One region of the Ornithinibacillus salinisoli genome, then DNA from elsewhere that is predicted to be linked to it. Evidence: a T-box and tRNA genes for the amino acid it is inferred to sense, from the RefSeq annotation. Region 1 holds a T-box; the other holds one or more tRNA genes.

What was found. The T-box of region 1 lies ahead of pheS (phenylalanine--tRNA ligase subunit alpha). A T-box ahead of a tRNA ligase gene usually reads a tRNA of that ligase, here a tRNA-Phe.
Region 2: it encodes a tRNA-Phe, which carries the amino acid that the T-box ahead of pheS (phenylalanine--tRNA ligase subunit alpha) is inferred to sense. The anticodon was not compared.

The regions. Positions count from the first base shown of each region.
Region 1 is NZ_JBHUMI010000016.1:111,167-127,737, forward strand. It holds gene ACFSTA_RS11135 (TVP38/TMEM64 family protein) at 1-160, shown strand, start outside; gene ACFSTA_RS11140 (sigma-w pathway protein ysdB) at 554-967, opposite strand; gene ACFSTA_RS11145 (dUTP diphosphatase) at 1,086-1,571, shown strand; gene ACFSTA_RS11150 (M42 family metallopeptidase) at 1,642-2,727, shown strand; gene ACFSTA_RS11155 (lytic transglycosylase domain-containing protein) at 2,796-3,419, opposite strand; gene sspI (small acid-soluble spore protein SspI) at 3,583-3,798, opposite strand; gene ACFSTA_RS11165 (TrmH family RNA methyltransferase) at 3,900-4,637, shown strand; T-box leader at 4,687-4,913, shown strand; gene pheS (phenylalanine--tRNA ligase subunit alpha) at 4,979-6,013, shown strand; gene pheT (phenylalanine--tRNA ligase subunit beta) at 6,026-8,452, shown strand; gene rnhC (ribonuclease HIII) at 8,629-9,555, opposite strand; gene zapA (cell division protein ZapA) at 9,703-9,963, shown strand; gene ACFSTA_RS11190 (CvpA family protein) at 9,970-10,512, shown strand; gene polX (DNA polymerase/3'-5' exonuclease PolX) at 10,641-12,359, shown strand; gene ACFSTA_RS11200 (endonuclease MutS2) at 12,399-14,741, shown strand; gene ACFSTA_RS11205 (DUF350 domain-containing protein) at 14,765-15,172, shown strand; gene ACFSTA_RS11210 (long-chain-fatty-acid--CoA ligase) at 15,403-16,571, shown strand, end outside.
Region 2 is NZ_JBHUMI010000016.1:306,458-323,028, reverse strand. It holds gene ACFSTA_RS12210 (hypothetical protein) at 2-226, shown strand; gene ACFSTA_RS12205 (hypothetical protein) at 253-813, shown strand; gene phoU (phosphate signaling complex protein PhoU) at 874-1,533, opposite strand; gene ACFSTA_RS12195 (peptidoglycan D,D-transpeptidase FtsI family protein) at 1,657-3,810, opposite strand; gene ACFSTA_RS12190 (MFS transporter) at 3,885-5,153, opposite strand; gene sodA (superoxide dismutase SodA) at 5,270-5,881, opposite strand; tRNA gene ACFSTA_RS12180 (tRNA-Phe) at 6,211-6,286, opposite strand; tRNA gene ACFSTA_RS12175 (tRNA-Ser) at 6,701-6,793, opposite strand; tRNA gene ACFSTA_RS12170 (tRNA-Ile) at 6,804-6,880, opposite strand; tRNA gene ACFSTA_RS12165 (tRNA-His) at 6,896-6,971, opposite strand; tRNA gene ACFSTA_RS12160 (tRNA-Met) at 6,996-7,072, opposite strand; tRNA gene ACFSTA_RS12155 (tRNA-Asn) at 7,076-7,150, opposite strand; gene ACFSTA_RS12150 (Na/Pi cotransporter family protein) at 7,557-9,188, opposite strand; gene ACFSTA_RS12145 (NfeD family protein) at 9,434-10,069, opposite strand; gene ACFSTA_RS12140 (hypothetical protein) at 10,147-10,473, shown strand; gene ACFSTA_RS12135 (hypothetical protein) at 10,516-10,920, opposite strand; gene ACFSTA_RS12130 (DUF2624 domain-containing protein) at 11,121-11,408, shown strand; gene ACFSTA_RS12125 (deoxyribonuclease IV) at 11,452-12,345, opposite strand; gene ACFSTA_RS12120 (DEAD/DEAH box helicase) at 12,370-13,680, opposite strand; gene ACFSTA_RS12115 (Nif3-like dinuclear metal center hexameric protein) at 13,753-14,868, opposite strand; gene ACFSTA_RS12110 (tRNA (adenine(22)-N(1))-methyltransferase) at 14,849-15,562, opposite strand; gene cccA (cytochrome c550) at 15,640-16,005, opposite strand; gene rpoD (RNA polymerase sigma factor RpoD) at 16,404-16,571, opposite strand, start outside.

The sequences.
Region 1 (16,571 bases):
TCCATTGGCATTTGTTTATACCTCTATTGGACAATGGATTGCGAATTTATCTCCTCTATATTTCTCCGCATTCTTAATTGCATTACTACCACTCATCTATGCACTTAGACGTAAGGAAGTTATTATTAAATGGCAAGACTTTTTTCAAGTTAGCACATAATGTTAAATGTTAGGTGCTTTCTTAAGGATTGTTTAATTTTAATGGAAATAATTTGAAGTTGATGTAAAATGTGCAGTACTTTGAAACGTGTTTTCCGCTGCGGCCAGTCACTTTCCGCGGGAAATGGAAACGGACAATTCTTCCCTTATTTATGACAATATTGGGTAATAAAGGGGTTTATAGGACATCTGTTCCGTTATTAACCGAAATGACAGGTATTCTGATACGAATTAGAGCAAATAACGTACTTGATGTCCGATTACATTTTCAAATGAGATTATTTTACGAAATAACGTACGCCATGTCCGCTCCGTTAAACTTTTTTTATATTAAATTTCTTCGTAAAACTAACAACATACTATGCGAAAAGAACCTGAAGGTTAAACGCTCATCTTAGTCTAGATGAGCGTTATCTTCATTTTTATTTGTGATAAATATCTGATTAATAGGGTGTTTCCAAGTTACATTAGCAAATGGATAGTGTATCAAAAGCTCTTTTTCTAAAAAGTATAGATCATCACGTGTAAAACCTCTTAATTCCAAATGATCTTGAACCGTTATATGAATGTCTACAACTTCAAATGATTGTTCGGTTGCACCTAAATATTTTTCACCTTCAAATAAACATCCTTTATAGACAAATTGTAAATTCTTCTTCGTATTATTCGACTCATCTAGAAAATAGAATTCCTGTGCTTCTTTAGCTTTGTGTAATCTTCGCTGTGGATTGAGAAAGTATTGAATCACAGTATAAATAACTAGAGTCAATGCAATGATAATGAGTATGCGAAATAAGAATACTATCATACAGATCTTCTCCCTGATATTAGTTATCATCCCATACGTATGACAAAGCCAATTAGTTTCACTAAATATGAAAATTCATGATACAATCGTATAAAATCAGGAAAAGAGGTTAATTAAGTTGGATTGGTCAAGGTTATTTACAATGCAAAAAAACTTGGATTCATACATAGAAAGTAATCACAACCTAGAAGGTAAAAATATTTTTCAAGAAAAATATCTAGCATTATTAGTTGAACTAGGGGAGCTTGCAAATGAAACAAGATGCTTTAAATTTTGGAGTAACAAACCTAGAAGTAATGAGGAAGTTATTTTAGAGGAATATGTAGATGGTATTCACTTTATATTATCGTTAGGAATTGAAAAAGGATTAATATTTCATTCTGAAGTACAAGTTTTATCATCAAAATCAGAGACAGAACAATTTAATGAAGTATTTGATTTATGTGTTATGTTTAAAAATCAGCCTTCACAGGAAAATTATAATCGGTTATTTATAAGTTATATCCAATTAGGAAAACTTCTCGGACTAAGTGAAGAAGATCTGCAAAATGCATATCTAAAAAAGAATGAAATTAATTATGAGCGACAAAATCAAGGTTATTAAAAATATTTTAAAATTTTTCTAATAAAAGTTATACTGAAGAAGTGTAATGAAGAAGGAGGAAGAGTTATATATGGCCAAATTAGATGAAACACTTACCATGTTAAAAGATTTAACCGACTCTCGCGGTATTTCTGGTAATGAAAAAGAAACGAGAGAAGTAATGGAGAAGTACATAAAGCCTTATGCGGATGAAGTATATACCGATAATTTAGGAAGTCTAGTTGCTAAAAAGACTGGTGATGAAAATGGTCCTAAAATAATGGTTGCAGGTCATTTAGATGAAGTCGGATTTATGGTTAAACGTATTGATAAGAATGGTTTTATTTATTTCCAAACCATTGGTGGCTGGTGGAGTCAAGTAATGTTGGCACAACGTGTAACAATTGTTACTGCCAAAGGAGATGTCACTGGAGTTATTGGATCAAAACCTCCACATATCGTTTCTGCCGAAGCTCGTAAGAAACCAATTGATATTAATGATATGTTTATTGATATCGGTGCTTCAAGCAAGGAGGAAGCAGAAGAATTTGGTGTAAAACCAGGAGATTCAGTTGTACCATATTTTGAATTCACCCCATTAAAAAACGAAAAAATGTTACTTGCAAAAGCATGGGATAATCGAATCGGTTGTGCAATTGCAATTGACGTGTTAAAGCAGTTGAAAGGTGAAAACCACCCCAATGTTGTTTATGGTGTCGGTACGGTTCAAGAAGAAACTGGATTGCGTGGTGCAAAAACTTCAGCAAACTTAATACAACCTGATATTGGCTTTGGTGTCGATGTTGGGATTGCAGGAGATACGCCTGGTATTAAAGAGCATGAAGCAGATAGTAAACTAGGTGATGGTCCGCAGATCATAATCTATGATGCTTCAATGATCTCTCATAAAGGAGTACGAGAATTAGTAGTCGAAACGGCGGATGAGAATAATATTCCATATCAATATTCATCGATTGCGGCAGGTGGAACGGATTCAGGCTCTATCCATTTAACAGCCAATGGAGTTCCTTCGTTATCTATTACAGTTGCATCTCGTTATATTCATACTCATGCGGCTATTATCCATCGGGATGATTTTGAAAATGCCGTGAAATTAATAGTAGAAACGATTAAGAAATTAGACAGTGAAAAAGTTAAAGAAATTATTCTTGCTTAAAAAATAATTTTCTAACACACATATAAAAAGACGTTTGGATGAATGAATCCGAACGTCTTTTGTGCTAATTAAGCTAAATAAGATTGCATTACTTTTTTAACATAATTTTGAGTCTCTTTAATAGGGGGTATTCCATTATATTTATCAACATTACCAGGTCCAGCGTTATATGCTGCAAGAGCTAATTCAATATTACCTTCATAACGATCGAGCATTTGGGTTAAGTATTTGGTACCACCTTCGATATTTTGCGCTGGATCAAAAGCGTTCGTTACACCTAGTCCGCGAGCCGTTCCAGGCATAAGTTGCATTAATCCTTGTGCACCTGCATGGCTAACTGCATTGGGGTTATAATTTGACTCAGCTTGAATAACGGAGTGAATTAATTTCTCGTCAATCCCATATTTATTGGCGATTTCAGAGATATTATTGTTGAAATCCGTTTTGGAAGGGATAAAAGAGTTTTGTATATTAGAAAATGCCAACGAATTTATAGGGGATGATTCAAATGAATAATTCATCCTAGTATTCAACATGTTATTGGCCGATTCCGATTCGTTTATTTTATCCTGTAAAAGTTGTTTGAACGCTAAATCTATCATTGGCGACATACTAGACATTCCATCTTTATTTGAATGGAGAATAGACATTGCCTGATTTTGAATAAGTTGTTGTAGTTGTCTTATTTCCACTAATAATCTCTCCCTAATAACCTATCTATTCTATTGTACAATATTTTTTAAAAATTGCTAGGAAGATTTTATTTTTTCTTTTTTGGTTACGAGGGCTCCATTTGAGAAATAATAAGAAACAACTATAAAAGGTGCCTATTTAGGCACCTTGTGGGGTCAGAAATTAACTTGAAGCGGATTTTACACCTTGTTCCAAAGCGTCAATCATCTCTTGTTTTTCTTCTTCACTAGACTGATTCCAAATTAGTTCAAAAAGAACTCCAAGACCAGGAAGCATTTTTTCCTCACCGTTAACGGCATCTACAATGGTTGCCTCTAACTGAGATTGATCATTTTCTGAGATATTTGATAAAATTGCTTTTCTTAAATTTAAATCCACAACTAACACTCCTTTTTTAATTTTAACTATAGATAGTTTGACCAGTTCATATGGAAATATGTATGATAGTACAAGATAAGATGGATGGGAATGATTTTTGCATGATTACTTCTGTACAAAACGATAAAGTGAAAAATTGGAAAAAACTTCAAAGAAGAAAAGAGCGAAAAAATACAGGGACCTTCTTAATCGAAGGATATCATCTGGTGGAAGAAGCATGGAAAAGTGAATGGACAATTCGAGAAATTATTGTTCAACAAGATGTTTCAGTACCGGCATGGTGTGAAAACTACCAAGTGACGGTGGTTGGCGAGAATGTCTTTCAATATATATCTGAAACAAAGACACCTCAAGGAATTGCTGCCATTGTGTCATTTAAGGAACAACCAGCCTCTATAGGGAATTTCGTATTATTAATTGATGCTATTCAAGACCCTGGTAATTTAGGAACTATCATTCGAACAGCTGATGCTGCAGGATTTGATGCTATTATTTTAGGTAATGGTACGGTTGATGTATTTAATGATAAGGTTATACGTGCTACACAGGGCTCTATTTTTCACATCCCTATTTTTCAAGAAAATTTGGAGGAGCGGATCTCCATTCTACAACAAGAAGGTTTTTCTATCTGGGCGACAGCACTAACAAATGCAAAACCATATCATACGATAGAAAAACCAGAAAAAGTTGCACTAGTATTAGGTAATGAAGGAGCAGGAATAAAGGAAGACATCATAAGGCAAGCAGATACCATCGTAAACATTCCAATTTATGGAGAAGCTGAATCATTGAATGTTAGTGTAGCGGCAGGTATACTTATGTATCATGTAAAATGTTAACCTTGCAAAATGTTGTCATTTTAACTATAATCAAGTTTAGATTTCATATTGAAAAGCTGTGAAAGAGCATATTAACAATATAGAGGAGCGGTAAAGGGAAGAAATGCCCTAGACTGTAAGCATTTCTACCGTGACAATTGTTAATTTTCACTCTGGAGCTGACACTTGGACCTTGATGATCAAGTAAAGGTGTTCCGGATTTATCCGTTATTTAATTAAGGTGGGCACAATAGGTGTCAACAAGGGTGGTACCGCGACGAAAGCTTCGTCCCTTTATTTTGGGGATGTAGGCTTTTTTTTGTGGGAAAATCTAATATTATTAGTCATTGGAGGTAATTTGTATGAAGGAACAATTGGAGTTACTGGAAAAAGAGGCAATTGAGAAAATTGAACAAACTGCAGATATAAAAGAACTTCAGTCCATCAAAGTAGCTTATTTAGGAAAAAAAGGATCGCTAACGGGTGTACTTAGAGGAATGGGAAAGCTTTCTAAAGAAGAGCGTCCGGTAATTGGTGAACTTGCCAACAGTGTGAGGGAAGCAATCACAACGGCGATTGAACAGAAGAATGAGGGGCTTGAACATGCTGCACTTGAAGAAAAACTAACGGATGAGGCTATTGATGTGACCTTACCTGGAAGACCGGTCCATGCTGGTGGTCCACATCTGTTGACTAAAATTGTTGAAGAGATTGAAGACTTATTCATTGGTATGGGATTTGAAGTAAGAGAGGGACCTGAAGTAGAAACAGATTATTTCAATTTTGAGGCATTGAACTTGCCGAAAGATCATCCAGCGAGAGATATGCAAGATACGTTTTATTTAACTAATGAATTATTGCTTCGTACACATACTTCACCAGTACAGGCGCGTACGATGCAAGCGTATGAAGATTCGAAAAGTGTGAAGATGATTTGCCCAGGTAAAGTATATCGTCGTGATACGGATGATGCGACACATTCTCATCAATTTACCCAAATCGAAGGATTGTATGTAGATAAACATGTTAAAATGAGTGACTTAAAAGGGATTTTAGATACATTTGCTAAAAAACTTTTCGGTGAGGATCGTGAAATTCGCTTACGTCCTAGCTTCTTCCCTTTCACAGAGCCGTCTGTTGAAATGGATATCTCATGTAAAGTTTGCAATGGTGAAGGATGTTCGGTTTGTAAAGGAACCGGTTGGATTGAAATACTTGGTGCAGGAATGGTACATCCAAATGTACTGTCGATGGCAGGTTATGACCCGAAAGTATATTCCGGATTTGCATTTGGTATGGGACCGGAACGAATTGCGATGCTTAAATATGGTATTAATGATATTCGTCAGTTCTACACAAATGATATACGTTTCTTAAAACAATTTCATAATGCTTAGGGAGGTAAAATAATGTTAGTTTCATTAAATTGGTTAAAAAATTATGTGGATATAGAAGGCATTAGCCCAGAAGAACTGGCTGAGAAAATTACAAAGACAGGTATTGAAGTTGATGGTATTGAATATATAGCTGAAAAAAGCAGTAGTGTTGTTGTTGGGTACGTAGCGTCATGTGAAAAACATCCAAATGCAGACAAGTTAAATCTGTGCCAAGTAGATGTTGGAGATGAAACATTACAAATTATATGTGGTGCACCAAATATTGCTCAAGGTCAGAAGGTCGCTGTTGCCAAACCAGGTGCTGTACTGCCAGGTAATTTTAAAATTAAAAAGGTCAAGTTACGCGGTGTTGAATCTAATGGAATGATCTGCTCATTACAGGAGCTTGGAATTGAAGAAAAATACGTACCTAAGGATATAGCAGAAGGAATTTTTGTTTTCCCTAATGATGTTACAGTTGGAGAAAGCGTGGAACCATTATTAAATTTAAATGATGCCGTATTAGAATTTGATTTGACTCCTAATCGAGCAGATTGCTTAAGTATGCTAGGAGTAGCATATGAAGTTGCAGCTATATTAGATCAAGATGTAAAATTACCAGATGAAACGGTAGAAACAAAAGATGAAAGTGCAGCGGACTATGTGTCTGTTGAGGTGGAGGATGCTGAGCTAAATCCGTATTATGGTGCCATTGTAATCAAGGATATTGAAGTGAAAGCTTCTCCACTTTGGATGCGTAATTATTTAATGGCGGCAGGAATTCGTCCTATTAATAATGTTGTTGATATAACAAATTATGTATTACTCGAGTATGGACAGCCATTACATGCGTTTGATTACGATCGATTAAAATCAAATAAAATTGTGGTACGTCGAGCAAAAAATGATGAAAAAATTGTAACATTAGATGATGTAGAGAGAAGTTTAACAGAAGATAACCTCGTTATTACGAATGGTACAGAACCTGTTGCAGTCGCTGGTGTTATGGGTGGTGCCAATTCGGAAGTAACTGATGAAACATCAACTGTATTGCTAGAAGCAGCTTATTTTGATTCGAAATCTGTTAGAAAAACAGTGAAACAAACTGGGTTACGTAGTGAAGCAAGTACGAGATATGAAAAAGGAATCGATCCAAATCGAGTAATTGGTGCTGGAGTACGCGCTGCTAAATTATTACAACAATATGCAGGTGGCAACGTATTAAGTGGAGTGGTAGAATTTGATAATTTAGACCGTGATGAAAAAGTAGTATCAATGGATGCTGATGAGATTAATAAACGATTAGGTACAGTGATCTCTACTGATGAGATGGCGCATATATTAAATAAGCTTCGATTTGAATTTGTACAGGATCAAAACCTTTTTACAATTAATGTCCCAACTCGTAGAGGCGATGTAACAATTTTTGAGGATATGCTAGAAGAAGTTGCTAGAATTTATGGTTACGATAACTTACCATTTACACTACCAACAGGTTCCTCACAAGCAGGTGGCCTAACGGAACGGCAGCGTTTAAAGCGAGATGTGAAAAGCTTCTTGCAAGGTGTTGGATTAATGGAAACAACAACGTATTCTTTAACAAATGATAAGCATATCCATACCCTGGTTAGTCCTGAAGTAAAAGAAATGAATCCAGAGCCAATTTCACTTGCCATGCCAATGAGTGAAGACCACAAATATTTACGTTTAAGTATTTTACCGGAGTTGTTACAAACAGTTGCTTACAATCGTGCACGAAATCAAGATACTGTAGCCTATTACGAAATGGGTTCTGTATTTTTAACAAAGGAAAAAGAATTAACAGAACAACCTAACGAACAACTACGCCTTTCTGGAGCATTGACTGGTAGATGGATAGAGCATCCATGGCAGCAAGAAGTTAGACCGGTTGATTTCTTTGTTGTAAAAGGAATTATGGAAGAGCTCTTCCATAAGTTGCAAATCCAAGTTGATTTTGATCAAGCGATCATTCCAGATATGCATCCAGGTAGATGTGCGACGATGTCTGTTAACGGGCAAGTAATAGGCTTTCTTGGACAATTACATCCTGCGCTGGAGAAGAAAATGGACCTGAAAGAGACCTATGTATTTGATATGAATATGGATTATGTATTTAATACGCATGAAAATATTCCAACGTATAATCAAATACCAAAATATCCTTCGATTACCCGGGACATCGCTTTTATTTTGGATGAAGATATAAAAGCTGGGGATGTAAAAGAAATTATTGAATCAACAGGTGCTCCACTTGTTAAACAAGTACAAATCTTTGATGTGTATAAAGGGGAGAACTTGCCTGAAGGGAAGAAATCGGTAGCATATAACCTTTTATATCAAAATCCGGAAAAAACATTAAAGGATGACGAAGTAGAAGAATCCTTCCAGAAGGTAATTCAAACTGTAAATGAAATATTTAATTCATATGTAAGATCGTAATGAAAAACATCTGGTATGAAAAATCATACCAGATGTTTTTTTGTTTGATATGTTTTTTTGGGGCAGCTTGTGGTTCTCTTATTGCCCTTTAATCGGATCATATTCTCAAAATCCAACAATTTGTCTATCCAGAAAACAAATTGTTTCCCAATCTTTAAAGAGCAGTTTTCATTCATCTACAAATATGCTCTCGCTTTTTTGGTGTTTGCAAAATGCAATTTAGCATAGTTGTTTAAAACTGCCTCCCCTTTGTCCTTGATGATTTTAGCGATGGTTTGGTCAACTGCTTTTGATGCGCCCTTTTTCAATGGAATGCCTATCATCTCGGAGAGCCTATCCATTTCTTTAACAAAGCTTGCTCTAGCTATAATGGATCCTGCGGCTACTGCAATAGAATAGCTTTCTGCTTTTGTCATGAAATAGGTATTATCGTGTAAGTTCTGTTTTTCGGAAGCGATATGTCTTTTGTATACATGTGGTTCACAAAACTGATCGATCAATATTCCTTTTACAGGGCTTTCATCAATCTTTTGCAATAAATTCGTAATTGCATGATGATGTAACATTGCTTTCATTTTACCTTGTGTCCAACCTCTATCTTGTAGTGTATTGTATTTTTTATTATGTAGTATTAGCAATGAATATGGTATGTTTAATTTCACAATCTCTTTTGAAAGCTCCATTATTGTAGCATCTGTTAGATTTTTAGAATCCTTTACACCAATTTGTTTTAGTATCGGAATATTTTCAGATGTTACAAATGCACTAGCAACTGTTATCGGACCAAAATAATCACCTGTTCCAGCTTCATCAGATCCAATGTGTGAGTTCGTAAACAGTGACTGAGGGGGTGAGTAGGTATGTGATGCTGATGAAGTCGCCTTTTTTTGCTGTGTGGATTTCTGATTTGTCCACTTCATTGCTTCCGTTTCAGGAGAGCTTCCCTGAAATAATACTTTTCCAGATTTATAAGCGGTAATAACGGCATTTTCTGTTTTGGCACGAAAAATAGCCCCTTGTGGTACATTCGATAACGAATTATGATAGTATTGTTTCATAGCTTCTATTGTTTTTATTGGTAAAACATAAACATTTTGTGGCATCGTTTCTCTCCAATCACATTTCTCTATCTTGACTATAGCAAACTAAATCAAATAAATGAAATGTTTAAATTTTGAATAAGAATAGTTTCCTTAATGCGTGTCTTCGTGTTAAGATGAAGTGAAGAATTTTTATGGGAGGCTATTTGCGTGACCCAGAACGATAAAACCCGTTTAACTGTTGAAATACATAATAAATCATATACAATTGTTGGAACTGAATCAGCAAGCCATGTACGTATGGTAGCAAGTTTAGTCGATCAAAAAATGCAAGATATACAGGAAAAGAACCCTCAGCTAGATACAGCTAGTCTTGCTGTTCTTACGGCTGTTAACTCGATGAATGACTACTTAAAATTAAAAGAGGACTATGCTACATTACTGGGGTCATTAAAAAAGAAAGAGGAATAAAAAGGCATGATAGATTTAATACTACTTATACTTTTATTTTTTGGGTTTTTAATAGGTTTAAAAAGGGGCTTAATATTACAAGCAGTACATTTAATAGGCTTCATCATTTCATTTATAGTTGCTGCTACATATTATGACGAATTGGCGACCCAATTAGCACTTTGGATTCCATATCCAGAATTACCAGACGATAGTTTATGGGGAGATTTTATACAAGCGTTGCCATTGGAAAATGCATTTTATAATGCTATTTCCTTTGCGATAATCTTTTTCGCTGTTAAGATCTTATTACAAATCATTGCTTCCATGTTAGACTTTGTGGCTTCATTGCCTATATTAAATTCTATTAATAAGTTGTTAGGTGCTATATTAGGATTTTTAGAGATTTACCTCATATTATTTATTGTTTTATATATTTTAGCTTTAACACCATTATCAGGATTACAAGAGTGGATAAATGACTCATCTATAGCAATGTACATTGTTGAAAAAACACCATACTTATCAGAAAAGATTAAGTCATTGTGGTCAATGGGATCTTATATTTAAAGAAGAATAATACGGAGACTAATTCAAAATATTATGGATATCGTTGTATGGTCATGTACAATAAGAATATCCTAAGATGAGTTAGTCTCTTTGTATGTCATGATATTATTTCAAGCAGGTGAGTAAGGATGTTAGTAAACAAAAAAGATGTTATTAAGCTACTGGAAAAAATAGCAGTTTATTTGGAGTTGAAAGGGGAAAACCCTTTTAAGATTTCTGCCTATCGGAAAGCTGCACAAGCACTAGAACGAGATGACAGATCGCTATCAGATATAGATGATTTTACGAAAATGAATGGAATTGGAAAAGGAACCAGTGCTGTGATTGAGGAGTATGTAAAAACGAATCATTCCGATACGTTACAGCAATTAGAAGAGGAAGTACCAAAAGGTTTAGTACCCTTATTAAATATTCCTGGCCTTGGTGGAAAAAAACTAGCAAAACTGTATCAAGAGTTAGAGGTTGTAGATGCAGAATCTTTAAAAGAAGTATTAAAAAACGGAAAAGTAGAGGCTTTAGCAGGTTTCGGTAAGAAATCCGCTGAAAAAATACTAGCCTCTTTGGAAGAAGCTGGATCACGTCCTGAGCGTCTACCTATTGCTATGATGTTACCTATAGCAGAAAGGGTTGAGAGTTTTCTTCATAACATCCCAGAAATTAAACGATTCTCAAGAGCAGGTAGTTTACGAAGAATGAGGGAAACAATAAAGGACATAGATTATATTATCGCAACAGATCAGCCACAAATAGTCCGAGAATCGTTATTACAGATTAACGACCTAAAAGATGTGATTGCTAAGGGGGATACAAAGGTTTCCGTAACGTTAGAGGATGTATACGATATAAACATCGATTTTAGACTTGTTACGGAGAAAGAGTTTGTAACAACACTGCATCACTTTACCGGTTCTAAGGATCATAATGTTGCGATGAGGCAGTTGGCGAAGTCCCGTGGTGAAAAAATAAATGAATATGGAATTGAAATCGAAGAAACGGACGAATTGATTACATTTCAAACAGAAGCAGAATTTTTTAATCACTTTGGCTTGAACTTTATTCCACCTGAAGTGAGAGAAAACAGTGGCGAGGTAGAGGCATTTAATAATGATGTGCCCTTACTAGAATTGAGTGATATACGTGGTGATTTGCATATGCATACAACCTGGAGTGATGGTGCCCAGTCATTGGAAGAAATGGTGCGAAAAGCAAGAGAAAAAGGGTATACGTATATGGCAATCACCGATCATTCGAAATTTTTAAGAGTTGCAAATGGATTAAGTGAATCCAGATTAAGACAACAGCGGGAAGAAATTCATCGGTTAAATGAGCAGTATGAAGATATCCATATCTTTGCTGGGGTAGAAATGGATATTTTGCCTGATGGAAACCTTGATTTCACCAATGACTTTTTGCGTGAAATGGATTTTGTAATTGGTGCGATTCATTCAAGCTTTAATCAATCGGAAGAGCAAATAATGAATCGATTATTTGCCGCATTAGATAATCCATATGTATCACTTATAGCACATCCAACAGGAAGGTTGATTGGAAGACGAGATGGTTATAAGGTCAATGTTGAAAAGTTAATAGAACGTGCTAAGGAAACGGATACAGCATTAGAAATAAATGCAAATCCAAATCGCTTTGATTTATCTGCTGAATGGGTTCGAGTAGCTCAAGAAATTGGTGTGAAGTTAGCAATAAGTACAGATGCCCATAGTTACCCTATGCTTGATCATATGAAATATGGTGTGCATGTAGCTCGAAAAGGGTGGTCAAGGAAAGAAAACGTTATAAATACTTGGTCAATTGAGAAACTTATGAAGTACTTACAACGTAACAAGTAATAAAGAGTTTAGTTGAACAACTGGAAAAGGAGTAATCCTATGAATGAACGAATTCTCCGTGTTTTGGAATTTAACAAAGTTATTGAACGATTAATAAACCATGCTTCGACATCACTAGGTAAAGACCTAGCATCACAGGTAGTGCCATCAACCGCAATCGATACGGTCATTGAACTACAAAATGAAACAGATGAAGCAGTACAAATTTTACGATTAAATAATGCCATCCCACTCGGCGGAATTTACGATATTCGGGAGAGTTTAAAGCGAAGTGTAATTGGTGGAGTATTGAACTCGAATGAATGCCTGGATATAGCGAATACAATTTACGGTGGCAGGCAAGCAAAGAGCTTTGTTGAAAAGTTAGAAGAGGACTTGCCTATTTTAAAAGATTTAGTAGAGGGCATTACGCCATTACGTGAATTAGAAAGACAGATCAAAAGTTGTATTGATGATCATGGCCATATGATGGATAGTGCTTCTGTAAAACTTCGTAGTATTCGATCATCCATTCGTACGTATGAAAGTAGATTACGGGATAAGCTGGATAATTTTACGAAAACAAAAAGTAATATGTTATCTGATGCAATTATAACTATAAGGAATGATCGTTACGTACTTCCGGTAAAACAAGAATACCGTGGACAGATAGGTGGGATTGTTCATGATCAATCAGCCTCTGGCCAAACATTATTCATGGAACCGAAAGCAGTTGTTGACTTAAATAATCAATTACAAGAAGCGTCCATACAAGAGAAACAGGAAATAGATCGTATTTTAAAGGAATTAAGCGAAGAAGTTGCCAATCAAGAATCATTCTTAGCAATAAACGTATCTATTTTAGCAAAAGTTGATTTTATTTTTTCCAGAGCGAAGCTAGCACAAGAAATGAAAGCTTCGATGCCAAAGATGAACGATAATGGAATCATTAAAATGCAGCAAGCGCGTCATCCATTAATTCCAAAGGACGAAGTAGTCCCAAACGATGTTGAAATTGGGGAAGATTTTACAGCGATTGTCATCACTGGGCCGAACACAGGTGGGAAGACCGTTACATTAAAAATGATTGGACTTTGTACATTAATGGCTCAATCCGGACTACAGGTCCCTGCATTTGACGGCTGCGAACTAGCTGTATTTGATGATGTCTTTGCTGATATTGGTGATGAGCAGTCCATTGAACAAAACTTAAGTACTTTTTCTTCTCATATGACTAATATCGTGGACATATTAAGACATGTTAATGATAAGACATTAGTATTATTTGACGAATTGGGAGCAGGTACTGACCCACAAGAAGGCGCAGCATTAGCGATGGCTATTTTGGATGAAGTCATATCAAGAAATGCAAGAGTAGTTGCAACTACCCATTATCCTGAGTTGAAAGCATATGGCTTTAATCGAAAAAATGTTATCAACGCTTCCGTGGAATTTGATGTAGAAACGTTACAGCCTACGTACCGACTACTAATCGGCGTCCCAGGTCGAAGTAATGCATTTGATATATCAAGAAGGTTAGGGTTAAGTACAGAGGTTATTACCCATGCTAAAAGTCATATCGGTATTGATTCGAAAAGTGTAGAAAATATGATAGCCTCCTTAGAGAAATCGCAAATACAAGCCGAGAAAGACTATGAAGAGGCACATCAAGTGTTGCTTGAAAGCGAGAAGCTTCGATCCGAAATAGAAAAGGAATGGACACAGCTGGAAGAAAAACGAGAAGCAATTTTCGAAAAAGCTGAAGAGAAAGCAAATAAAGCACTTCAAAAAGCGCGCGAGGAAGCGGAAGCTATTGTTGAGGAAATCCGTAATATGAAAACAAATGCGGAGTTAAAGGAACATGAATGGATAGAAGCAAAAAAAATGCTTGAAGAGGCAAAGCCAAGTCTTCGTACAAAGCAGAAAAACGAAGCACAGCCAACTACGAATCAACAAGTAACACTATCTCCTGGAGACGAGATCAAACTATTGACCGTAAATCAAAGTGGTACGGTGTTGGAGAAGGTAAATGAAAAAGAATACTTAGTTCAAGTTGGCATAATGAAGGTAAAGGCAAAACGATCAGATTTACAAAAAGTTGGAAAGAAAAAAGAAACAATAGAGAAACCATTAGCAACCATTAAAGGCTCCAATTATCATGTAAAGACAGAATTGGATTTACGTGGGGAACGTTATGAAGACGCATTACTTCAATTGGAAAAATACATTGATGATGCGACACTGGCAGGTTATCCCAAGGTCTATATTATTCATGGGAAAGGAACCGGAGCGTTACGTAAAGGCGTTCAAGATTTTGTGAAAAGACACCCGAATATTGCATCACATCGACAAGGTTCAGCAGGAGAAGGTGGAAGTGGTGTTACAGTCATTGAATTTCGATAGTATTTCATGGGGAGGAATATAGTATGGATGTTTTTTGGGAAAACGTAATTGTCGAGACTGCTGCAAGATATAGTGTTGTTATATTATGCACAATTGTCTTTTTAGCTGTTTTTGAACTTGTAACATCCTACAAAAACTGGGTGGAGATTAAAAAAGGAAATATCGCTGTTGCAATGGCAACAGGTGGAAAGATTTTTGGTATCGCCACGATTTTTCGCTATTCCATTGAGCATAATGATACCTTATTAACAAGCATTGGTTGGGGAGTAGTAGGTTTTGTTTTATTAATATTAGCCTATTTTATTTTTGAATTCTTGACACCAACGATCAAGGTCGATGAAGAGATTGGAAGCGGAAATATTGCCGTAGGATTTATTTCAATGACAATTTCAATTAGTTTAGCTTTTGTAATAGGAGCAAATATTGTGTAGGGAGAGAAAGCATTGGATACTTTGGAAGTTTTAGCAAAAATATTAGCGGTAGTTGCTGTCATATTTGTCATTGTTGGGGTCATTTACCTATTGTAAATAGTATTCCGTTAGTTCCTACAATCATTATATCGACCAGTTGATATCAAAAAAATGTAGAAAAAGTTAAATAAAATTTCAAAAAATATCAATTAGTCGGTATAATGTAATATAAATATAGTTATAAAGGAGGAATTGATGTGGAAGAAAAGTTATGGCATGCACAATATCCAAAAGAGATTCCAACTACCATTGATTACGACGCAAAAGCATTACATGTCTATTTGGAAGAGTCTGCAAATCTTTACGGAGAAAAGAAAGCGCTTTATTTTATGGGTAAAGAAATGTCATTTTCCGAAGTTAGTACACAAGCTAAGATTATGGCGAACTACTTTCAGCAACTTGGCATAAAAAAGGGTGATCGGGTTGCAATAATGCTTCCGAACTGTCCACAAGCAGTAATTAGTTATTATGGAGCATTAATGGCGGGAGCAATCGTAGTTCAAACAAACCCTTTATACACGGAAAGAGAGTTAGAATATCAATTAAATGACTCGGGTGCAACATTTATCGTATGTTTAGATATATTGGTACCACGTGTCAAAAATGTAAAGGAAGAAACACCGTTAAAACATATGATTGTTACTGGGATTAAGGACTATTTGCCATTCCCTAAAAACTTAATTTACCCATTCATCCAGAAAAAACAATATAATATTGTGGTTAAAGTGGAACATGGTGGAGATACCCATGTCTGGACAGCTATATTGGAAAAAACAACTCCAAATTATCAACAAGTGGATGTTGATCCAATAGAGGATTTGGCACTACTACAATACACCGGGGGTACGACAGGGTTTCCGAAGGGTGTTATGTTAACCCATTACAACCTAGTTTCAAATTGTCAAATGAGTGATGCTTGGTTATATAAAACCAAACAAGGAGAAGAAGTAGTTCTTGGAGTTTTACCTTTCTTTCATGTATATGGTATGACAACTGTAATGAATTTGTCGATTATGTCTGGACAGAAAATGATCTTAATGCCTAAATTTGATGCTGGTGATGTATTAAAGGTAATTCATAAACAAAAGCCAACTTTATTTCCCGGCGCACCTACCATTTATGTAGGGTTATTGAATCATCCTGACATAAAAAAATATGATTTATCTTCTATAGAAGCTTGTATTAGTGGTTCGGCACCTTTACCAGTTGAGGTACAGGAGCAGTTTGAAAAGGTAACAGGTGGAAGACTAGTTGAAGGTTATGGACTAACAGAATCCTCTCCTGTCACACATGCCAATTTTGTATGGGAAAAGCGGATTAATGGTAGTATTGGAATTCCATGGCCAGACACAGATGCTAA
Region 2 (16,571 bases), 200 kb from region 1:
AATGATTTTAGCAGGAATAACTATCATTATAGTGGCTATTGCCTTATTTGTTGTTTCTTTTTTCCTAACTGATAAATTTGAAAAACTTGAAAGCGAATTAGAACAATTGTCCATATCAACTATGCAGGAAACTTATCAATTAAAGAAAAAAGTAAAGATATTGGAAGAAGAATTACTAACAGAAGATATGTCAATGGAAGTTGCAGCAACAACAGAGGATGAATAATTAAATTAAAAAGTTAGGTGAAAATCATGAAACATTCAATTCGAGCATTTGCAATAGGTTTATTTTCAGCAGGTTTAATAACACTTATTGTCAATTACTTCGATAATGGATCTAAACAAGATCTTTCAGAAGTGGCAGTGGATGACTTGATTAGCGAACTCGAAAACGAAGGGTATCGCGTATTAGATGAGTCAGAGTTTATTACTCTTACAGTGAATGACGATTCAGATGAAACAGAAGCAGAAGCAGAATCCACAACAAAAGAAGACAATGAATCGGAAGAATCCGATCAAGCGGATGAGCAGGAAGAATCAGAATCGAATTCAAACGAAAATGTTGAAGAAGCAGAGGAAGTAGACGATGAATCTGAACAGCAATCCGTTCAATCCTATACATTAACAATCGAATCTGGAATGCCAACTTCTACAATTAGTCATGAATTGGAAGAAAACGGTATTATTGAAAATGCTGATGAACTTATTCAATATATGGATTCTGAAGGATACAGTCTACGAGTCCAATTAGGTGAATTTACTATCACTAGTGATATGAGTCACTACGAGATAGCTGAAGCCATTACTAGATAACTAGATAGAAAGAGGAAGCAATTAGTTCGTGTGACTAAATTGCTTCCTCTTTCTTATGATTTAATAGTTTAAGTTGTAATTCTCACCTTTTACCAAAAATAAAATACTTTCACCGATATTTGTGATGTGGTCTGCAAATCGCTCAATGTATCTCGCACTAAATGCGATTTGCATGATGTACTGAATATGGTCTGGTTTCGTTGCCGTTTCATTTAGTAGAGTGGTAACTACATGTTTATATATCTTATCAACTTGATCATCTAGTTCTGCTAGTTTCTGTGCTACCGAGATGTCCTCATATTGGAATGCACGTATAGCTGTTTGTAACATTTCTAATGTGATGTTACGCATTGTTTTTAACTCCGGAGGAACAGTTATATTACATTCATCACCTAAATGAATGGTTGACTTGGCAATATTTTTAGCGTTATCCCCCATTCTTTCAATATCTGTAACAATTCGTAAGGCAATAATTAATCTCCTTAAATCAGTTGCGACTGGTTGCTGTTTCGCTATAAGTAAAATGGTCTCATTATTTATAGCCATTTCGTCCTGGTCAATTTTTTTATCATCCTTAATAACAGCTTGCGCAAGCTCAATATCTTGATTATATAACGCATCTAGTGCTCTTCCTAATGCATTTTCTGTTTTGTGAGCAAGCTCAATAATATCACGGTTTAATTCTTCCATTTGCTTTTGAAACTGTTCACGAATAACCAATCCAACTGCCCCCTTCAATATATTACATCCTTATCTTAACAATCCATTATAAAGTTTTCATAAATTCTATGTAAAATTAATGTAAAAAAACCCTAAGATCCAAATGTGGTCTTAGGGTAAATATTATTCGTCTACTTCATCTTCTTCATCATTAGAAGATTCTCCCTGATCTCTTTTTTCTTTAAGTTCAAAATACGCATCTAAAATTCCTTCACCGATCTTATTATTTACAGGGTGACGATTACTAATAGGAGCTGTGTTCGGCACAATTAAAGCAAACGCAATTTCCGGTTCATCAAATGGTGCATAGCCAACTAATGATAAGTTTTCCGTTTCATACATAACACCATTATCCCATTTTTCATTCTCAGCTGTTCCTGTTTTTCCAGCTGGGTTATAATCCTTATCCTTGAAATAACTGTAGGAAGTACCTCCTGATACTTGGAAAACTTGACGAAATCCCTCCTGAACTCGATCGAGTAGATTTTGGTCCATAACTACACGGTTAAGGACTTCTGTATTTGTAGATTTAAATAGCGAGCCAAGTTCATCCGTGTTACTAGGATTACGTACCTCCTTTAAGAAATGAGGACGAACTCGATAGCCATCGTTGGCAATCGTAGACACATACTGAGCTAATTGTAACGTTGTAAATGTATCGTACTGTCCAATAGCAAAGTCCATTAGAAGACCTGGATTGAAAGCTTCGTCCCCTTTATATCCTGTTTCTTCATATGGAAAGTCAATACCCGTTTGTACACCCAAACCAAATTGCATAAAATAATTTCTCATCTTTTGCCAAGCATCTGTGTTGAAGGATGCTGTCTGTCCATTAGGGAATGGGTATCTATTTTCCCCACCCATCTTTAATGCGACATAAAACATATAAACGTTGGATGAACGTCGTAATGCTCCAATATCATTAAGTGATCCAAGTCCTGAAGTCCAAGAACCTTTAGATTCCCCACTTGCAATAGTAATCGGACTATCATAAAAAGATGTACCTGGTGAAATCACTCCAGATTCAAAACCTGCTAAAACAGTTGCGCCTTTAATTGCTGAACCAGGACGATGCGCATCGTATAACGCTTTAAAAGCAACATTTTCGAACTCATTTTCTTTGGAATCATAGTGTTGGCCAGAAACGGCTAGCAGTTCACCAGTCTTAGGATCCATTACAACAGCAATTGCATCCTCCATATATTTGTTTGCGGATGGATTTACATCATAAGCTGTTTTTAGTTCTTTCCGAATAATTTCATCCACTTTTTCTTGAAATTCCATATCAATGGTTAGAACCAAGTCTTTCCCGCGTTCCCCCTGTACAACTACTTCTGAATCAATAACATTTCCATTTTTCGTCGTATATTGTATTTGTTCTTTTCTTCCTCGTAATAAATCTTCATATTGCTCTTCTAATCCACTTCTACCAACACGATCATTTCGACTATAACCTCTGGTTAAATAATGATCTTCTTTTTCAGCTAAGATTCCTTGATCTTGGGAAGTTATTGATCCCAGTAAGCTTCGGAATGTATCCTCATACGGATATTCACGATCCCAATCAGTCGTCGCATTTATACCCTCTAATTCATGCAAATGTTCTGCTACTTGTGCATATTCCTCAGGGGTAACATTTTCATTTTTTACAATTTGTGGTGATAAGGAATAAGCTTTATCTAATTCCTTCTTAATTAAGATAACCTCATATTGCTCATCTGTAAAATTGCTAATTTCTTCATCAGTAATGCGGTCCAATATTTCATTATATTGCTCTGCATTACTCATTTCTGACGCTTCTTCCAATGATAAACGTTCATCTGCTTCTTCTTGATTTTTTAAATACCAGTATTCTTTTTTATTTCGTTCTGTTATTGATTTGATCTGACTATTTCTTTCTGCTTTACATTCTTCTAATTGATCTGCATCATCAATTCCTTCACAATTTGCAAGCATAGTTATATATTTAGATAGCTTCTCTGCTACATCTAACTTTTTAATTGCTTGAACACCTTTAGGAGGCGTATACGTGATTGCATATAAAGGTTTGTTATCAACAACTACATTTCCATTTCTATCATAAATTTTTCCCCGCGGAACTGGAATTTTCGTCGTATCTTGAATCGTTTTATCGATCTCTTCTTGGAAGCTCTCTCCATTTAATATTTGAACAACACCTAATTGAAGGATAAGAACTGAGAATAGTAAGAACACAATAAAAAATAATATATTTAAACGAAAAGGCAACTGTGCCTTCTTCTTTTTATTCTTTTTCATCTTTCTCCCCCATTAAAACTTTTTTATAAGACTACCCTATATTATATCACCATTTTTACTATAAACGAATAGTATTAACGATTTTTTTCGTCTGATATTTGATCTTTAATAAGTACTTCTTTTTGTGGATTGGTTAAATATATATTTCTTATTGAAATATATATAAATAAATGAAGAGCACCAAAAATAATTAACAGAATTGGTATAATTTTTTCAGCTTCAAATAACGAAACCGCACATAGAAAAACAGTGATAGAAACCACTCGTCCGATATTTAAGAAAAATTCCCGGACCACAATATATTCAATTCGTAATTCTTTTGCCTTACGTGCTTTACCAATAACATCATATGTCAATGACATATATGGAACGTTAATGATTGGGTATGCAATTCCTATCAAAATTCCATATATAATAAGTGTTACATAACTGGCATGTATTAAAATGATAAAAAGTGAAAGATATAGAAGCAGACTGCCAAAAAGGATGGATTGCTTACGTTTCGATTGTTTTACAAATTTTGTTGTTAAAAAATAAAAAATAAATGAACATCCCGAGAAGAATAAGTTAAACATACCAAGCGACAGTTCACTCTTGGTTACAATATAAATCCATATCGAAATAACAAACATGAAAATCCCTTCACGCAACCCTTGGAAAACATGGGCATTAAGTATTCTAGCCCAATTTTTATTATGTTTTCTTTCTTGTACGATTCTCTTAAAATAAAAGCTACCTTCTGCTGATCGCCGTTTTAGAAATAAACTACTGACAACAGCACAAATAAATAAAATAAATGACACAGTAAAAATAACTGTATAACCTACATTTTCAGACATTCTCGAAATAATTATTCCCGCTGATATAGGAGCAATCATTCCCCCAAAAGATTGTAAAACACCCAAAAATCCATTAAAAAAGTCTCTCGTTTCAGGTTCAGTAATTTCAAATGTCAATACATTAAACGCTAACCAATAAAAACCATAGCCAATACCCAATAAACTCCCTAGCAAAAAATTATATGTAGCAGCTTTTTCACCAATAAAGAGCACACATAAAAAAAATAGGGATAAAAATATTACACCTAATCTTAATACAATTATACGATCTACTTTTTTGGCAATTTTACCTGCAAGTATAAATGTTATTGGTTGAAATAGGAAGATAGCTAAATTATAAACTGCAATTGTAATATAATCCCCAGCCTGCTTCCATAAATATATATTTACAAATGTATTTGATAAGAAAATCCCTAAGGAGTATAGTCCACCAATTAATAATAATAGAATAAGATCACGATTTACTTCCGTTTTACCAAATAAATGTTGAAAATTTTTCTGCATATCGAATTGCTCCTTTTACTTTCCATTTATAGTTTAAGCAATTCACAATTGGATATGCACAAGCTTTTTCAAGCACAAAAAAACACGAGGAATTCCCTCGTGTTTTTCCTTATACTTTATTTTGCTTCGCTATAGTTTTTAGCAACTTCATCCCAATTAACAACGTTCCAGAATGCTTTTGCATAATCTGGGCGTTTGTTTTGGTATTTTAAGTAATATGCATGCTCCCAAACATCAAGACCTAATAATGGCGTTTTTCCTTCCATTAAAGGAGAATCCTGATTAGGAGTACTTGTAACTTCTAATTCTCCATTGTTAAGTACTAACCAAGCCCAGCCGGAGCCGAAACGAGTTGCAGCAGCATTTTCAAATTCTTCTTTGAATTTATCAAGGCTACCAAATTTTGCATTCAATTTCTCTGCAAGTTCTCCAGATGGCTCTCCGCCTCCGTTTGGAGATAGTACTTTCCAGAAAAGACTATGGTTAGCATGTCCGCCACCATTATTACGAACTGCAGTACGAATGTTTTCAGGTACTGCATCTAGATTACTTACAAGATCTTCAATAGACTTTCCTTGAAGGTCAGCATTGCCTTCAAGCGCACCATTCAACTTCGTTACATACGTGTTATGATGCTTTGTATGGTGGATGTTCATTGTTTCTTTGTCAATTGTTGGCTCTAATGCATCATATGCATAAGGTAATTCAGGTAGTTCAAATTTAGCCATAATAAAACTCCTCCTTTTAATTAAATGAAAGGAATGAATATTCATCCTTTAATTGCAAGATTATCAAAGGTTTCCATTTGTTGCAAATCATATGCATACTTTCCACGATGTAAACGAGAAAAAGATATGTATATAAAAACAAAAGCACTAACGCCAGGTTAGCGATGTAGAGACTTAGTCAGCACAACGTTGATGGTTCGATGTCACTACGGAAAATAGTGATTTAAATGGAAGATACCCCAAAGGAGATTAGATAAACTTGATTTATCGCCAATTTCCTAGACAATTTAAAAAAACAAGCATGTATGCTTGTTGATTCTTAAAGTTAATGGTGGCTCGGGACGGAATCGAACCGCCGACACAAGGATTTTCAGTCCTTTGCTCTACCGACTGAGCTACCGAGCCATAGTTTAATTTAATATTATAGGTAGTAATACTAAGCTTATCTTACTCACTGTGTCCCTACATCTAAAAGCTTATTCTGAGATGTTTGGTGCTTCGGGACAGACCTGCACATAGGTGTGTTTCATTGATGTTAGCGGTCAGCTACCGAGCCATAGTTTAATTAATATTATAGGTAGTAATATTAAGCTTATCTTACTCACTGTGTCCCTACATCTAAAAGCCTATTCTGAGATGTTTGGTGCTTCGGGACAGACCTGCACATAGGTGTTGTTTCATTGATGTTAGCGGTCAGCTACCGAGCCATAGTATAAATTATATTAAAGGTAGTGATTCTAAGCTTATCTTATTCACTGTGTCCCTACATCTACAAGTTGTTTCAGTTTTTAAATGGTGCTACTAACGCCCTAATATGTATGGAGGAGGTAGAGGGATTCGAACCCCCGCGGGCTTTGACACCCCTGTCGGTTTTCAAGACCGATCCCTTCAGCCAGACTTGGGTATACCTCCGAGTTATTAATGGTGGACCCTGCAGGACTCGAACCTGCGACCGATCGGTTATGAGCCGATAGCTCTAACCAACTGAGCTAAGGGTCCGTTATATTAAATTTATGGGGCGACCGGTGGGGATCGAACCCACGAGTGCCGGAGCCACAATCCGGTGCGTTAACCACTTCGCCACGACCGCCATAGATGTAATTAATATATAAGTTGGTAGCGGCGGAGGGGATCGAACCCACGACCTCACGGGTATGAACCGTACGCTCTCGCCAGCTGAGCTACGCCGCCACTTGGCTCCACAGGTAGGATTCGAACCTACGACCGATCGGTTAACAGCCGATAGCTCTACCACTGAGCTACTGTGGAATAATCTAAAATTGTTCCCTGATCTTGCTTTTGAAAGCTTAATCAAAGATGTTGGACCCCTACATCTTCTAGTTAATTCATAGAAGCATTGTGCTTCTAGTCAAGTAAGCTTGTTTTATTAGCAACGAAATATAATTTATCATGTTATAAAGAATATGTCAATAATTTTTAATTACTTTTTCATTTGCGTTACTTGGATATGTATGTTTAAAACGACAAGATTTACTATACCATCTCCACTTAAAGATTTCAATATAAACTTTTACAAAATTTCAAAGATGTTATTTTCAAAAAATAAAAGCAAAAATCGTACAGTAAAATTGATATACTGTACGATTTGCTATCCAAATAATAATTTGTGCACCTTTTAAAGATACTTATCAAAATAATTTCATCACTTTAAAAATTATTTTTCACCTAAAACCGCTTCAGCAATATTTACTGCATGATCTCCAATACGTTCTAAATTACTAATGATATCAACAAAGACGATACCCGCAGAACCACTACATAACCCTTCGTTCATACGAATGATATGTTTTTTACGGAATACTCGCTCCATTTTATCGATTTGATCTTCTTTTTGAACGACAGCTAGAGCCTCTTCTCTATTCGTGTTATCTAGAGACTTAATAGCTTGTTTCACCGTTAAAATGGTTAAATCGAACATATTATTTAAATCTTCTATTGCCTGATCGGTCAATTGGACCTTATTTGATATTTTATAATCAATTAATTCAATAATATTCTCAAAGTGGTCACCAATTCGCTCTATATCACGAACTGAATCCATTAAAGCTGTATGTCTTGCGCTTTCCAATTCAGACATTGACTCACCAGATAATTCAATAAGATAATCAGTTATTTTACGATCTAAACTATTTAATGCGCCTTCTATCTGAATAGCCATTTCAGAATGCTTCTGATGATGATTTGTTAAGTAGAGGTTTGTCTCCTCTAATCCCTTATATGCATATTCACCCATCCGAACAACTTCTGCCTTAGCTTGATCAAGCGCTAAAGAGGACGATTGTTGAATAAATATTGGATCTAAGTGTTGCGGTTTATATTCAATGATAACATCCTTACCCGGAACAATCTTAGTAACGGCCCAGGCAAGAGCACCAATAAATGGTAATTGAATCAATGTATTCACTATATTAAAACTACCATGGGCAAACGCTATGGTCATTTCTTTATTTAGAACGAACTGCTCTTGTAGAAATCCAACATAATTTGTAAAAGGTGTTAATAAAATTAATACAATTGTAGTACCAATAACATTAAAAATCACATGAGTTAACGCTGCTCTTCTAGCAGCAACGCTTGCACCAATAGAAGCTAGTATCGCAGTGATTGTTGTTCCTATATTATCACCAAACAATACTGGAAGTGCAGCTTTTAAGTCCATTGCACCATCCGCAAAAAGTGTTTGCAATATTCCAATTGTGGCACTTGAACTTTGAACTATTACTGTAAATACCGTACCTACGACTACTCCTAATATAGGAGTTTGACTCATCTCAAGTGTCAATTCTTGAAACACTTCCAATGAACGCAGTGGTTTCAATCCACCACTCATTAATTCTAATCCGAAAAATAATGCACCAAAACCAAAGACGGTCTGACCGATATTATTGATTTTAGTATTCTTAAAGAAGAATAAAAGGAAACAACCAATTGCTATTATTGGTAGGGCATATTCCCCAATATCTATTCCAATTATAAATGCTGTTACTGTCGTGCCAATATTAGCACCCATTATAACGCCAATTGCTTGTCTAAGTGTCATAAATCCAGCATTAACTAATCCAATGGTCAATACGGTTGTACCAGAACTACTCTGAATAAGTATAGTAACAATAATACCAGCTAAAACACCTAAGAAAGGATTGCTCGTAAAACGATCCAAAATATCGCGTAGTCGATCACCTGCTGATTTCTGTAAACCTTCCCCCATGTACTTAATACCAAGCAGGAAAATTCCCAATCCTCCAATAAACTCAAATAGGAGTGTCTGTAGATCAATATTACTCAATGATTACTCCGTCCCTTCATATACGTTGTTGAAATATATTAAACATGCCTTAATCATTATTGTTGAAGATAGTCGTTTTGTAAAGTATGTAAAGCAAAACTTTACATTAAATTTACAAACAAATTACTTACTCATTTGGCGTACTCCTATTATTTTCTACCCTCCCTATATTATTCGTAGTGAAAAGATAGGCAAAATAAAAACTCTTGCCTAAGTGATGCATTGGTTCGGCAAGAGTTGATAATTTATTCTTCTGCAATTTTTTCTACTAGTATTTTCGTTCCATCCACAACAACTATTCGGACATTACTATTCTTTGGAATCCATTGACCATTGGAAACAGCACTATAATCCTTTGAGTCGACACGTATAGTCCCAACTGGACGTAAATCATTTAGAGTTTTTCCTTCACGGCCCATTAAACCTTCATAATCTTGATTCATGGAACTATATCCCGCTTCTTTTGTTAACCGATCTTTTAAAGCAAGTTTAGTCCACATTTTTCGGCGTTTAAATACTTTTAAAAATAAAAACGATGAACCTACTCCGACCAATACCCCAAGTACAGCGTATAGACCAGCAGTAAACGTTGGTGCAGGTAGTGCAACTGCTGTTAACATACTAGCGACACCAATAGTAGCTAGCGTACCATCATTTAATAGCTTACCATCAATTACAATCAGTAATAATCCAACAAAATATATAATAAGCATAATGATAAGGGAGTTTGTTTCTAAATATACTGAAAAATAAACCGTAATAAATCCAATACCTAGTAAAGCAAAGAATCCACGCATATTTACAAGTATTTCACCAATCAAAAATAGAGTAGCAAATCCAGTTATTACCATACCTATCCAATCATAATTAAAAATTTCCATCTACATCCCCCTCCTTTACCTTTCATTCATAATACGTATGTAAGATTGTTAAAGTTTCACTAAAAGGAGCCACTTTAATGAAAAAAACTTTGCTTTATTTATTCATTATACTATTCTTAGTAAGTATTTATAAAGACATGACAATTGGAACACAAATAAGTGAAGATAAAAACGAATATTCTACTACAGTTGATTCTGAGCAAGCACGTCACTTTCAAGCAATAAAAATAAAAGTACAACCAGGTGAAACTGTGTTATCTATCGCGGAACAATTGAATGAATTTGAAAATACACCCTTAGTAATTGATGATATACTAACTGATTTTAAAACACTGAATCCAAATGTTAATCCATATGATATTAAGTCTCACTCATATTACTTCTTTCCATTATATAAAGAATAAATAACCAAAACAAAAGAGGCTGATCGAAATCAGCCTCCATAGTTATAGAAATGGTCCTATAAAAAGCGCAAATACGATGGAAATTGCCCCTGCGATAATGGCAATATTACCTAAAGTATCAGCATTTCTAGCTCTGGCCATGAACCCAACAATAATACCTGCTGCGCCCATAATAACTGGTAACCAAAAGAATGATACAATTGACAAAGCAATAGCTACCCAACCAAAGGCTGTGTTAGCCTCTGCACCTTCATCATCGTCTATTTGAACGCGTTGTTCACGATAATCGTCTGCAGTTAGCTCAGCAGCAGTTTCTTCGTCTCTATTGCTATACGTCTCGACTCTTTCCGGCTTATCGAAATTTCCTGGAGCTACAGGACCACTTTCGATCGGGTCACCATGATTTGGAGCATCTTCAATATTATCTCTACGGTTAAACTCATCCATAATCAAGACCTCCTTTATTAAGTTGAGGTGCATCTATAGTTTATGGTTACTTTCACATAATATAATGTTACTTTTTGGGAAAATAAACAATACCTTCTATATTTTATAATTTTGCCTTCACATAATGAATAGAAGTACAAGTTGAAAAATCCTAGTTCTTGCATATAGTGTAACAACAATCATAAAAAAGGAGTTACATTATGTCTACATTTATTAAAGGACTTGTAATAAGTAAAATGAAACAATTAACACCCGAGGAAATTCATGCTTATGGAAAAGATTATGGATTTACTGTAACGAATAAGGAAGCAAGAGATATTTGGAATTACTTACAAAATAATAAGATTGATCCATTTAATAAACAGGATCGTAATAAAATGCTAAAGGAATTAGCAAGAATCACAAATGTTGAAACGGCAAAAAAAGCAAACAAACTATTTCAAGAAATTGTTAAATACTATGGTTTAGAGTCATTATTCGAACAATGACTAAAAAGGAATCTTGTCAAAATTGACAAGATTCCTTTTTTTATTATTGATTAACAATTATATCTTTCAAATCAGAAATAAAGTTTCCATCTTTAATCATTTCTATTTCATATTTATATGGTGCTTTTTTATTCTTTTTATCTTCGCCTACATAAGGTGTTTCCAATATTTTCGGTATTTCTTTTAATTGTGGATGATGAATAATTTTATGCAGTGCTTCATATCCAATATGTCCAAAACCAATATTTTCGTGACGATCTTTATGTGCGCCACGTTCGTTTTTACTATCATTAATATGAACAACTTTTATACGATCAATACCGATAATTTTATCAAATTGATTTAATACACCATCAAAATCATTTACGATATCGTACCCAGCATCATGGATATGACAAGTATCCATACATATTGACAGTTTCTCATTATGGGTTACACCGTCAATAATCATTGCCAATTCTTCAAAGGTGCGTCCTATTTCTGAACCTTTTCCTGCCATTGTTTCTAAGGCTATTTGGACATCCTTATCCTTTTCTAAAACTTCATTTAAGCCTTCAATTATTCTTGGAATCCCTTTTTCTGCCCCTGCACCTACATGTGCTCCAGGATGGAGAACGATTTGTTTTGCACCGATTGCTGCTGTACGCTCAATCTCACTTCGTAAAAAGTTAACACCTAATTCAAACGTTTCTGGTTTTGTAGTATTTCCAATATTTATAATATATGGTGCATGAACAACGATATCTGAAATACCATTAGTGTTCATATGCTCTAATCCTTGGTCAATATTTAATTCCTCAATTGCTTTTCTTCTTGTATTTTGGGGTGCCCCAGTATATATCATAAACGTATTTGCACCATAAGATACAGCTTCCTCACTTGACCCCAAAAGCATCTTCTTCCCACTCATTGATACATGTGAACCTATTTTAACCACTTGGTACACCTCTCCCTTTTATCCTTATTTTTTATATTTAGTTTTTTTCGTAATCTGTCTCTTTATTGACTCTTGTTGCTTCTTCATTTTTTTCTTGTATCCAGGTTTAACTTTTTTAGGTTTACGTACTTGCTTCCAAGCTTCTTTTTCAACTTCCGTCGTGACATTCGTTCTTAAATTTCTTTCATTCCATGGTTTTGCTTCTTGCCATTGTCCATTTTTAATATCTGAAAAAGTAAATTGCAATCCTTTTTGTTCTAATTTTTGAATGAGCTGCAAATCATCCTCATGGTATAAACTAATTGCTGTCCCTTCCATTCCAGCTCTTGCTGTTCTACCTACACGATGAATATAAAAATCTTCCTCTTTAGGAATTTGTGCGTTTATGACGTGACTAACACCTTTAATATCTATTCCTCTTGCTGCTAAATCGGTAGCAACAATATATTGATAACGTAAATTTTGGATATCTTTAAGAACGCGTTTTCGTTCTCTTGGAGTTAATCCACCGTGTATTAAACCAACTTCTAGCCCCTTTTGTAGCAATTCATCTGCTAACACATTTGCTTTTTCTTTACCGTTAGTAAATATGATCGCTAAATACGGTTGAATTGCCTTAGAAAGCTCGAGTATAATATCTGCTTCTTTTCGATGTCTTACCGCTATTAGTCGATGTTCCATAGTTTCAGGTGATAATCGATCATCAATCTTAACATGTAATGGATTTTCTAAATATTTTTTGAAAAAATGTTCTAATCGTTGTGGGATGGTAGCAGAATAAACTAAGAGTTGTATTTCTTGATTACAACGCACAAGCAGTTGATCTACTTCTTGTATAAAGCCAAGATCAAGCATTAAATCTGCTTCATCAACGACAAAGGATTTGGCAGTAATAAGGGAAAGTGCTTCACTTTTGACTAGATCTAATATTCTACCTGGAGTACCAACTACAATTTGTGGTGGTTCTTTCAATTTATCTATCATCTTTTGTTTATCGGTTCCACCTACTAATAACTTGGCTTTCCATGTTTGTTCCATTTCAGCATACGTAATTACTTTCTTTACTTCATCAAATATTTGCGTGGCTAACTCTCTAGTAGGAGCAGTTATGACAAACTGTACTCCCCTTTTCGAAGCATCTATTTGATTAAATAAAGGTAATAAATAGGCATGGGTTTTTCCAGAACCTGTATGGGATTGACCTATTACACTTTTCCCTTTTAATATAGCAGGAATTACTTTTTGCTGTATTTCGGTCGGTTGTTTAAAACCTAATTTTTCGATTACATCCAGCAAAATAGGCTGAAACGCAAATTCATTGAATTTATTATTCATAAGCTGACTCCTTTTGATGATGCTATCATCTTAATACAATTTTCATTTCTATTGTTTACCTATTATCTGCTATTAAACAAATTGAAAAGGATCCGAATTTATATGTGATGTTATTATGTCGATACCTGTGTTTGTTAGGCTTTTATCTAAATAATTTTTTGTTCCGTTTTTCATTACCTTCTCTATGTAATGACCGGCATCAATAACGACTAATCCTAATTGCCAAGCTTCTTGTGCTACATGAAAAGTCATATCACCTGTAATAAAAATATCTGCACCTTTTCTTTTCGCAGCATGGATATACTTTTCTCCACTTCCTCCTAAAACGGCTACTTTCTTTACGTTTTTTGATAAATCTCCAGTTACTCGAAGACTCTTTAGACCTAAAGTAAGCTTTAGTTGATTACAAAATGCCTCTACATTCATCGCGTGTTCCAATTCACCTATACGACCAATTCCATACTGCTCTCCTTCATTTTCCAATGGAAAAATATCATATGCAGGCTCCTCATACGGATGGCTATTAGTCATTGCTTGTACAACTTTTTTCAAATTACTTTCCTGAACAATTGTTTCAATTTTCACTTCATCAACTTTTTCGATTTCATTCGTAGTTCCAATAAAAGGCTGTGAACCATCTAATGGTTTAAATGATCCTTTACCTTCTGTTTGAAAGGTGCAATGACTATAATTCCCGATGTGCCCCGCTCCATTTTCACCCAATGCGTCAAGCACTTTCGATTTATGGGAGTGTGGAACATAGATGGCGATCTTGTATAACGGCTCCCGATATGTCGGAACTAATACTTTCCTTGATCCTAGGTTTAATTGATCAGACAACATATCATTTACGCCTCCAACAGCAACATCTAAATTAGTGTGTGAGGCATAAACAGTTATATCGTTTTCAAGTAGCTTCTTTATTGTTCTACCTATGGAACTATCTGTATTCAATTGACGTATAGGTTTAAAAAGCATTGGATGATGTGCAATAATTAGGTTTACTTGTTGATCTATAGCTTCATCTACCACTGATTCCATCACGTCTAAAGTGACCATTATTTTCTTAACTGGTTGATTATGTGAACCTATTTGCAATCCTACATTATCCCAATCATATGCATGAGAACGTGGTGCCCACTGTTCCATTATCTTAAATACGTCTGAGTTAGTTAACTTTTGTCTCATCTGTTAAAACCTCCTCAATCATATTCAATTCTGACTCAAACTGTTTTATTTTATCCGTTGGTTTAACCTTTGCTTGTTGCAATTGCTCTATGACTCGCAAACGCTTTTCAAGTTCGAGTTTCCATTTATCATAGAATACACTAGGTCTATTCTTTAATAAAAATGGTCCAAATAGTATTTCTTGATCTGTTAATGACATCTGATTTTCACTTTTGTCTGCCACAATTATTTCATAGGTGTGTCCATTTTCTTCTGTAATACCCTCATGTGTAATAACATACCCATTATTAATTAACCAGGAACGAACATTCTTTTCATCTACATTTGGTTGGGCTATTATACGCTTAACTTCTTGAAGTTTATCTTTCCCTTGTTCTAATATACTTTTTATTAACGCTCCACCCATTCCGGCAATTACTACTTGATCCACTTCTGCTGGACGAACCACATTTAGCCCATCACCTAAACGCACATCAATTGAACCATTCATTTGGTAGTAAGTAACTGTATCCTTCGCACTTTGATATGGGCCTTCATTAACTTCTCCTGCAATTGCACGCGCAGTTACATCATTTGCACATACATAGCATGGGAGATAAGCGTGATCAGAACCTATATCAGCAAAATTTGCTCCTTGTGGCAAATAGGATGCTACAATTTGTAATCTTTTAGACAGCTTAATTGAATGATCCATACATACCTCCGACACATAAACTAAAAGAAAAGCTTTCTGTTTTGGCAGAAAGCTTACTTTTTAATACAACTTAATATTTATTGATGATCGCTTAACCATTCTACGAGGGAAGAAACTTCTCCTTCAGAAAGTTGACCTTGAGGTGGCATTTCTCCTTGTCCATTCTGAATGATCTGAGAAATTTCTTCAGGTGAAAGATTGGAACCCACTTGTGTTAAATCTGGTCCAAAGCTTCCTGAAAGATCGGCACCATGACATGACGAACAATTATTCTCATAAATCACATCAGGATCGGCAACAGTTTCGCCGGCTTCTCCACCATGATCTCCGTCTTCACCCGCTATGTTATTGCGTTGATCTACCCCAATAAAAGATAAAACGATTACTGTAAGTATTCCTACTATAGCTATAATTGCAAATGGAATCACTGGGTTTTTTCTCATTGTATTTCCTCCTTATGTATCCCCAATATATATAATATTGTACAAAGCTATATTTATTTTACTCGAAAACCAACATAGTTTAAAGAAAAAAGATGTGAAAAATTATAGACAATTTATTTCAAATCAAAATATAACTGAAATATCATTGAATATCATTGAACCACTTGCATTTTATGTTTCAATTAGAAAACGAATCAAAATACCTAGTTGCAAAAACGTTTATAATTGTATAAAATAAATACAAGAAATGAAAACGGTATCAATGATGTAAGAAGAAATACTTGTTTTTGTATTCATTCAAGTATTTCTTCTACAGTATGTGATTCTTTTGAAAGAGAGGGTTGTCACATAATCGTTTATTGTTCCATATAGAATACATGACAATGATCAAACTTCATTTAATCCATAAAGTCTTTCAGACGTTTACTACGACTAGGATGTCTAAGTTTGCGCAATGCTTTCGCTTCGATTTGGCGGATTCTTTCTCGAGTTACACCAAATACTTTCCCTACTTCTTCTAATGTCCTAGTACGTCCATCATCTAGCCCAAATCGTAATCGCAACAC